3 regions of the Bacillus sp. MC1252 genome follow, and region 1 is predicted to be linked to each of the others. Evidence: predicted binding sites of a transcription regulator. Region 1 holds the regulator's gene; each other region holds the start of a gene.
The links. The regulator LexA, encoded in region 1, represses DNA repair genes until DNA is damaged. The targets are predictions, from matches to a motif close to CGAACATATGTTCG.
Positions count from the first base shown of each region.

Region 2: ACYH0L_RS05155 (YhjD family protein) is a predicted target of LexA. The motif match lies at 1,800-1,813, and genes of this name have one in related genera.
Region 3: uvrB (excinuclease ABC subunit UvrB) is a predicted target of LexA. The motif match lies at 1,676-1,689, and genes of this name have one in related genera.

Region 1 covers NZ_CM166369.1:1,728,512-1,731,796, reverse strand. The annotation lists gene ACYH0L_RS08675 (DUF896 domain-containing protein) at 120-350, opposite strand; gene ACYH0L_RS08670 (YneB family resolvase-like protein) at 420-1,067, opposite strand; gene yneA (cell division suppressor protein YneA) at 1,085-1,396, opposite strand; gene lexA (transcriptional repressor LexA) at 1,556-2,176, shown strand; gene ACYH0L_RS08655 (hypothetical protein) at 2,224-2,673, opposite strand; gene ACYH0L_RS08650 (IseA DL-endopeptidase inhibitor family protein) at 2,968-3,285, shown strand, end outside.
Region 2 covers NZ_CM166369.1:1,039,038-1,042,322, reverse strand. The annotation lists gene ACYH0L_RS05170 (AbrB family transcriptional regulator) at 1-511, shown strand, start outside; gene lepB (signal peptidase I) at 548-1,060, opposite strand; gene ACYH0L_RS05160 (TVP38/TMEM64 family protein) at 1,060-1,677, opposite strand; gene ACYH0L_RS05155 (YhjD family protein) at 1,839-2,201, shown strand; gene ACYH0L_RS05150 (LCP family protein) at 2,361-3,285, opposite strand, start outside.
Region 3 covers NZ_CM166369.1:3,113,706-3,116,990, forward strand. The annotation lists gene uvrB (excinuclease ABC subunit UvrB) at 1-1,608, opposite strand, end outside; gene ACYH0L_RS16150 (CsbA family protein) at 1,901-2,146, opposite strand; gene ACYH0L_RS16155 (PEP/pyruvate-binding domain-containing protein) at 2,429-3,285, shown strand, end outside.

The DNA.
Region 1 (3,285 bases):
CACGCTGAAAAAGAAGGATTTTGTCACATTTAGTTTATCGATCACCTAAAAACTTATGCAAATAAGAAAAAAGATGAGAATATTCTTCCCATCTTTTCAAAATTCAAGAAATCCTGATCTTAATGAAGGTTCTGATCTCTTTCTCTTTTTAATTTTTCTGGTGTGACATCGTTTCCTTCAGGATCGACGATTTTCACGGTTTTAAGTGTATTTTTCATAGAAGAACGAAAAGCTTTTAAATATTCTTCTCTTAAATGCTTTTGTTCTGTTTTTTCAGCGTCCGACAAACCGGTCTCTTTCGACTTTTTTGAAAGCTCATTTATTCTTGCAAGCTGCTTTTTAGAAATCATGACAAACTCCTTTAAAACATTTTCTCTAAATACTACTAAATATCATTCATTTTTACAACAATTCACACTTTACGTGGTAAGAGCTTTTTCATATTCTTGATACCTTCTATGCACCGTCGCCTTTGAAATGTCAAAGCCTAGTCCCTGAAGTGTTGCTGCGATTTCGGCGAACGTCATGTTGTTTTTTCTTAATCGAACAATTTCTGAAATCGGTACTTCAATTCGCTCACGGCCAGGCGCCTGCTCACGGTGTTTTAAATTGAGTTCAGGCTGATACCCGCGCTCAACAGCCCTCTTCATTCCCCGCTTAATTTTCAGGTTATGAATTTTTCGTTGATACTCTTCCACGATTCCTACAATCTCAATGACCATCTCATCTGCTTCTGAAAGCTCAAGCTCTCCTCTATGAAAAACACTATACACCTTTACTTTCTCTTTAAAAAGACAATGAAGAAGCGCAATTTTTGCTTGTCCTCTTCCAAGGCGCGTCTCATCCTGAATGAGAACAGCATCTATTGACTCTTCTTTCAGCGTAGCAAGCATATCAAAAACACCATTACGATCTAGATCGTATCCACTCGCTTTTTCTTTAATGACTTTGACCACATTCATCTTGTGCAAAGCAGCTAAAGCTAGCAATTCTTCTTCTTGTCTTTTCAGCGAGGTTTCCTGCTCTTCTTTGACAGTACTGACTCTCGCATAAATGATTGCGTTCATCTCTTCAATCGACCTTTCTACTGTACTGTTGCAAGTTGATATACGACTGGATGCTCTTTTTTGACTGGTATCACAAGGATGTCTCCAGGCTGGATTTCAGTTGAAGCAAGATCATTGTGTTCGGTTACCCAGTCAATAAACGCATTTTTGTCGATTGATTTACTGTCGTTTACTTGATCAGCTAACCCCCAAAGAGTATCACCTGATTGAACCTCTATTTTAACATATTGATTTGGATCATTATGGCTAGTGACTGCGATAAGTGAGAGAAATATGCCAACGATGAATGAGAATACCCCAATAAAAATAATAGATTCTTTTAACCTCATAATGTCATCTCCCCTAACAGAATATGCGTTCGCTCTTTCTGTCATTCATTATAAATACGAACAAACGTTTCTGTCAAACGTTTTTTTCGAACCTATGTTTGTACTGTTAGGAAAAACATGCTATAATTTCTTTAAAATTGACGTTTTGAGGTGCAAAAGATGACGAAGCTATCAAAAAGACAACTCGATATCCTGACATTCATCAAAGAAGAAGTAAAAAGCAAGGGCTATCCCCCATCCGTTCGTGAAATTGGAGAAGCTGTCGGTCTAGCATCCAGCTCAACTGTCCATGGACATTTAGCTAGACTAGAAACAAAGGGTTTAATTAGAAGAGACCCGACAAAACCTAGAGCGATCGAAGTACTAGATGAAGAGGAAATGAATATTCCAAAGAGTGCTGTAATGAATGTACCAGTCATCGGAAAAGTAACAGCCGGCTTGCCTATCACGGCTGTTGAGAATGTAGAAGAATACTTCCCTCTTCCAGAGACTTTTGCAGCGCCAGATGAACAAGTATTTATGCTTGAAATTATGGGAGAAAGTATGATTGATGCGGGTATTTTGGACAAGGACTATGTCATTGTCCGTCAGCAAAGCACTGCCAACAATGGAGATATTGTGGTCGCGATGACAGAGGAAGATGAAGCCACAGTGAAACGTTTTTATAAGGAAGATACACACTTTAGATTACAGCCAGAGAACCCATCAATGGAACCGATTATTTTACAGAATGTGAGTATACTAGGTAAAGTGATTGGCGTATTTCGAAATATTCATTAAAACAAGCCGGTATTTCATCAGTTGCTGATGAGAACCGGCTTTTTCTTTTATGAACAAGAATAAGCAAGAATACTCGAACTTGGGAACGAACCAAATGTAAAGTTCGGCCATATAAAGCCTGTTGTACGGCCAAAAGGCTGTGAGGAAAGCACATACATTAAAAATACTTGACCGTTTCTAAGGAACACAATCGTCCATCTTCTATTACATCCCGCTGCAAACTGAACAGTTTGCTGGCCTCCACTTACACTTTGCCCTGAAATAAGTGACTGCATACTTTGAGGCTGAGAGACTGCTTGCTGATACTGTGAGATGATATGCTGCGGCGGAGCTGGCGGGGCTGATTGTCCGCCTGAACCTTGCCCTGGCCCAGTACCTCCCCCTCCGATTGGAAACCCAGGAAATCCTCCAACTTGAGGAACAGGAAGCGATGGCCATCCTTGTACCTGCCTATCATATAAGTACCCATTCCACATACCTTCATACGGATGATACATATTAAACACCACTTTCTTAGACATTCATCACGACAGTATATGTCATAAATGAAAAAGGGTGTTGAACGTCCAAATAGAAATTTTTCCAAAAGACGTTTTGTTCTTCTGTAGAACGGTTAAATAGTAGTGAAGAAGAAAAAATAAAAAAATGAAAACTTTTTGTCTCGCTCAAACGTTATATAGGTAGAAAGAAAAGAAATAAAAAACTTTTAGATTTAACACTTGTAATATCACTGTAATTATTGTAACATTTGTAACATAAGAAGTTTTCATTTAAAAAAGGAGGCAATCGCCTTGAAAAAATTATTTGTTTTATTAACTGCTATTATGCTTATGATCTCATTACAATCAACAACACTAGCCGCTTCCAAAAAACCAGCCGCTTTAACAAATAAAGAAGCGTTACATATTGCCCTTGATGCACGAGAACACTTTTGGAGTGCGATGTCAGGCTACAAAATTAATGAACATTCAGATTACAAATTAAAATCATTTAGTTATAAAGACATGACATACAACTATCTTTCTAAAACATTTGATACAAAGAAAAAACTAAACAGCTACCTATCTCAAGTTTTCACAAAAGATGCGATCACTCATGGTTTAAAAGAC
Region 2 (3,285 bases), 690 kb from region 1:
GCTCATGTCACGCCTAGCGGTTCGGCTTCACTTTCCTGCCCCTTGGCTGATCGGCAGCATGTTAGGGGTCGCAGCTCTTCAAGTAGGTGCAGGTGCGCTCACAGGTCATGATTTGATTCCTTATTGGCCAGCACAAACGAATATTGCTTCACAGGTATTTCTAGGTGCCACCATCGGTTCAAAAATGAATAAGCAGATGTTTGTTGGGCTAAAAAACACCTTCATTGTGGCCGTCGTCAGTTCAGCCGGGCTGATTGCTGCGACTGTTCTCAGTTCAATTGCCATTGCAGAAATCACAGGTATTTCTGTCATTACAGCCATTCTTGCTTTTTCGCCTGGGGGTATTGCAGAAATGGCGACAACAGCAGTCACCCTTCACGAGGACTCTACCTTTGTTGTCGCTGTACAAGTCGTCAGAATCATTCTTGTGATTGCCATGCTGCCACCGTTTTTTCGATTCTTACATCATTTCTGGGCAAAAAGACAGACTGATTATAAAGCTGCAAAATAAAAAAGAGACGCTTTGCATGAGCAGAGCGCCTCTTTTTTATTCATCGTTATTCCTCTTTACACCGACTACTTGGTCCTTTGAGATGGTCCCAAAATGCCGGCTGTCAAAGCTATGTATTCGGTTATCTCCGACCACGAAGTAATGATTTTTTTGTATTTTATCGTGTCCTGTGATGGCTTTCAGCTGAAAATCTCCTGTCAGGACGTTCCCCATTTTATGTTTTTTCTGTTCTTTTAAGTACGGTTCTTTCCACTTTGCTCCGTTGACAAATAGCTGATCATCTTCATACTTGATCTTTTCTCCTGGAAGCCCAATGACCCGTTTGATCAAAATTTGATTTTTAGGCCCGTGAAATAAAACGTAATCAAACCGGTTAATTTTCGTGAGTTTTGGCGAGAACTTATTGATTAATAATTCTGTTCCATCTGTAAATGTCGGGTCCATACTAACCCCTTCTACTTTGTACGTGACAAACATGAAATTCTTTACTTGGAACAATAAGACGATGGATGTAATAATCATCAACCATAGTAATGGCTTCTTTTTCATTAAGAGCCTCCTTTGTCCTCACGCTTGCTCATTCGAATATTCAACCTATTTTCTACTCTCTTTCCAACATACCATAATAAAGCGATAACTAGAACCGCAAAAACACTTCTTAACGGATTCTTTACTAAAGCAGAAAGATCATAGCCAATAAAACTAATGATAAAGAGCATGACACACTTACCTGATAAAGCAGCTAATGAAAATTGCCAGATGCTAATTCTTGAGAGACCTGCTACTACATTAACGGCAGCCGAAGGTGTGAAAGGAAAGCAGAGTAAAATAAATAACGGACCAAATCCCCGCTTTTCCACCCAAAGCATCAATTTCTTAATGGAAGGGTGTCTGCTGATAAAGTTCAGCATTCTCATCTGCCCAAATTTTCTGATCAGTACAAAGACAAGGATAGACCCTGCGCTTGCACCGATCCAGGTCAATAAAAAGCCTTCCCAAAGGCCGAACGCATTTGCATTTGCCACAGCAAACGCAACAAGAGGTAAAAACGGTAGAAATGCTTCTATTAAAGGGAGCAATATAGCCACAATTGGTCCAAAGGCCTTGTAGCTCTCAAAAAATGATGTGATATTTTCATGAGTAAAGATAGAAAGAAATGATGGCAACTTGTTTGACTCCTTCAAGGTTTGTCTACTTTTCATTTTACATGGAAAACATAAAAATATACAAATGAATCCCCTCTCCATCCCCCCCTTGAGATTCTTTGACTCATTCGATATAATAAACAAGAACAAATGTTCTATTCATAAAGAAAGCAGGTATGGACATGACAAGACTATCAACAATACAGCTTCAGATGATGGAACAGGCCATCTTTCTTCCAATGGTCATCTCCATCCTCAATCGTGATTTGACACACTTAAAAGAACATCAAACATTTAAACTAAATGAACCATATATTCGGCTTGTCACCTCTGCATTACAGGAAGCTCAAAAAGCACTTTATCAGCTGAAGCAGCATTTACGTAAAGAAAAAATGAAGGTACAGCAAATTGAACACGATGAAGGGTTTACGACGTATTTATTTATCATGAATGGCTATGAAGAAAAGCATAAATACTTTAATCCGCGTATACGGCATCGTGTAGAGGAACTGCTTACTCGTTATTTTCTCCATCAAGAAAATTAAAAATGGTTATATTTTACAAAAATAAAGAGACCCTTCGATTTTTGCCGAATTGATCGATGGCTGGGCGCTTGCTTTAAATGGCGTGTGGTACCCAACGATGCCTGCAACCCTCTACTATTAAAAGAATAAAGCCTGCCGCGGCGGCAGGCTCATTCTTATTTATGATAATTCAAGCTGTTCTCTCAGCTCTGTTCTGACTTCTTCCAACCCTGCTCCATCTAACTCAAAGTAATACACATTCCCAGGCTGATAATCATGTCCCTTTAACTGAATGGTCTCCACTGATTTCAATGAGCTTAGTAACGGGAAAAGTCCGATAAACTGCTTCATGGACAAATTGGTTGAGACGTTATCACCGAGTGTATCAATGATGTTGTCATATGACGGGATCGAAGAAATGGATTTAGATTTTTCAAAGATGGCTTGAAGTGCTTCCATTTGGCGCTTTCCACGCATGAGGTCACTATCTGCCTTTCTCGTTCTCACAAAGGCTAATGCTTCTTCGCCATTCAGTGTATGTGTGCCTGTTTGCACATGAACTTTCCCCTTTGAATCCTTTTCCATTTGTTTGGCGATGCCTTCATCTTCAATCGTTACTTCAATTCCATTTAGCTCGTCTACAATGTCTTGAAACGCCTTAAAGTTTCCTGAAATCACATAGTCTACCGGAATATTCAACACGTTTTCTACCGTTTTGACTGACAAATCTGCACTCCCAAACGCATGGGCGTGGGCGATTTTATCATATCCTCTTCCCGGAATATCTACATAAGAATCACGAGGAATACTGAGGAGCTTGATGGTTTTCTCTGTTCGGTTCACCGCCGCCAGTAAGACCGCATCACTTCTTGCTTCATCTACCGTTTCACCTGGACGACTGTCAATTCCAAGCAGCAGCACCGAAAAGCTATCCTTCCCTGGATCAAAAGCTTTCACACGCTTTTGCGAGGTGTCTCCTCTTTCTAACGAGACTTGCGCCTTATTCGACGCTTTTGAAATTTTATAATATGCGTATCCTGTCACAGATACCGCCATCAACATGACAAATGCCATGATAAACAGCACGACTTTCACCCAAGGTCTC
Region 3 (3,285 bases), 1.4 Mb from region 1:
CTGGATGAGGGATCTTTCAGAGCGTAAAAAGCCTTCTTTATCCGCATCTAAAATAGCCACGAGCGACACCTCTGGAATATCGAGCCCTTCACGAAGAAGGTTGATTCCAACAAGTACATCATATTTGCCGAGGCGTAAATCACGAATAATCTCAATCCGCTCAAGAGTCTTAATTTCTGAATGCAGATAATTGACCTTGATCCCAATTTCTTTTAGATAATCTGTGAGATCCTCAGACATTTTTTTCGTCAAAGTGGTCACAAGCACACGCTCATTTTTCTCCATTCTTGTATGAATTTCTCCAATTAAATCATCGATTTGTCCTTCAATCGGACGGACTTCAATGATCGGATCCAGTAAACCAGTTGGGCGGATAATTTGTTCCACGACCTCTGGCGTTTTCTCAAGTTCGTACGGCCCTGGCGTTGCGGATACATGTACAATATGATTGATATGCTTTTCAAACTCATCAAAGGTGAGCGGTCTATTATCAAGTGCTGATGGCAGACGGAATCCGTGATCAACCAACACTTGTTTTCTTGCTTGGTCCCCGTTGTACATTGCTCGGATTTGCGGGATGGTCACGTGTGACTCATCAACAACAATCATAAAATCATCCGGGAAATAATCAAGCAGTGTGTAAGGTGTTGAACCAGGAGGACGCAAGGTCAAATGTCTTGAATAGTTCTCGATTCCTGAACAAAAGCCCATCTCCCTCATCATCTCAAGGTCATATCTTGTCCGTTGCTCAAGACGCTGCGCTTCAAGCAATTTGCCGTTTTCACGAAGCTTTTCCAGCTGTTCCTCAAGCTCTTGTTCAATATTGATAATCGCTTTTTCCATTTTTTCTTCTCTTGTGACGAAGTGGGATGCTGGGAAAATAGCGACATGCTCACGATCACCGAGAATTTCTCCAGTCAGTGCATCCACTTCACGAATACGTTCAATTTCATCACCGAAAAACTCCACTCTGATACAATGCTCATCTCGTGAAGCAGGAAAAATTTCAACGACGTCGCCCCGTACTCGGAAGGTTCCGCGCTGAAAATCTATATCATTACGAGAATACTGAATATCCACCAGCTTACGAAGAAGCTGATTGCGTTCAATCTCCATTTCAGTGCGCAAAGACAGTACAAGCTCTCGGTATTCCTCAGGCGAACCTAAGCCATAAATACAGGATACACTAGCAATGATGATGACATCTCTCCGCTCAAATAACGAGGATGTGGCGGAGTGTCTCAATTTATCTATCTCATCATTGATGCTGGCATCCTTTTCAATAAATGTATCAGTCTGAGGCACATACGCCTCTGGCTGGTAATAATCATAGTAACTCACAAAATATTCGACAGCATTATTCGGAAAGAATTCCTTGAACTCGCTGTATAGCTGACCGGCAAGTGTCTTATTATGCGCAATGACAAGTGTCGGTTTGTTCACTTCTTTGATCAGGTTTGATACAGTAAAGGTCTTTCCCGTACCTGTAGCACCTAACAGCGTTTGATGCTGTTTCCCCTGATGGATCCCCTCCACGAGCTTTTCAATCGCCTTTGGCTGATCTCCTTGGGGCTGATAGTTAGAAACTAATTCAAAGCGGTCACTCACATCAAAGCCTCCGTTTCGTTACGAAATCTATCTAATGAATATATTATCATAAAAGAACACAAAAATACGAACTAAAGTTCGTGTATCACTTGATTTTTATTTCCAATACAGCCATACCCTCTCTCCCATAGCAAATAACCCTCTAAAGAAACCTTCCTTTCAGTATGGAACATTTTGGAGCGGGATATTCGATGAGCAGAAAAACATCACAAAAAAGAAAGCTGCACTCACTAGAAATCGTAAGCACAGCTCATGTATAAAAAACGTTACCCTTCGGCCTATCACGATCACATCAATGATGTTTTTCAGCCTTCTCTCTTTTTTCAATTTCTTTCTTAGCCATAAACAATGCCCCAGCTACTAAAGAAATAATATCTAATCCTACGATAAAGTAGGTTTCTGTATAGCCTTTCATGTACGAGGCAAATAAAAGCGCTGCTGTTAATGCAATGCCCACATAATGATTATAAGTAACCTTTGAAAATAAAATAACGAGCAGGAAAGGAAAAACAAGTGCAAATATGGCTTTTGTAATCAAAAAAACCCTCCCTCTTCATGGTCTACTCCCTTGATTATAGTAAAGATTGGCATATTGAACAATTCACAGTTTTCGATTTCACCTTTTTTTCTTCACGTTTGGAGACTTTTGTTATAGATATAGAAGAAAATTAGTGAGAACGTCCCCTTTGTAAAGATAGGTCTTTACGTCTTTGACAGTAACATCCAATAAAACCTATGATTAAAATGATAGTGCGCACTATCATTTTGAAAAATAGAGAGACAAACAAACCATTGGCTATTTGGATAAGGGGGCATTCCCATGTATTCAGTGTTATTTCATGCGGCTGAAGAATCCGCATCACTCGCAGGGGCAAAAGGCGTGAATTTGATCAAATTAAACAATCACGGCCTGCCAGTCCCAGATGGATTTATTATTAAAACCAACAGCTTTGCAAGCTTTCTTTCATATCACAACCTGCATTCAACTGAGCAAAACCTTGCACAAAAAATCAAAAAAGCTTCGTTTCCTTCACAAATGGAAGCAGAGTTACTTTCGTCCTTTCAATCATTGCTGAAGGCATATCCCTCAGTTGCTGTTCGATCCTCTTCTGTTGCTGAAGATCTCGACGGTGCCTCATTTGCAGGACAGTACGAAACCTATTTAAATATCAAGACAAATGAAGAATTTTTGCAGGCTGTCAAAGAATGCTGGGCTTCTTATTTTGCAGCAAGAGTCACAGAATATAAGAAAGAGATGGATGAAAACGAGGAAGAGATGCCGCTCATGGCTGTCGTCGTTCAAGGATTGATCCATTCTGACGTTTCCGGTGTCATCTTTAGTGAGAATCCGGTATCGGGAAAAACAAATGAAATCATGATGACAGCAAGCTACGGACTAGGAGAAGCCATCGTGTCTGGTCTTGTGACACCAGACACGTTTATTGTAGACAAAGAGACGTTTTCTATTGAAAAATCACTAGGGACTAAAGAACTACTAATTGTTCCTTATCAAGAGGGCGTCATTGAACAGCCAGTATGTAAGGAAATGGCTGGCCAGTTTTGCCTGCATGATGATCAATTGGAAGAAATTACGCAAATCACCAAACAAGTAGAAGCACTTTACGGACATGGAGTAGATATCGAATTCGGAATATCAAATGGTACTTTTTATTTGCT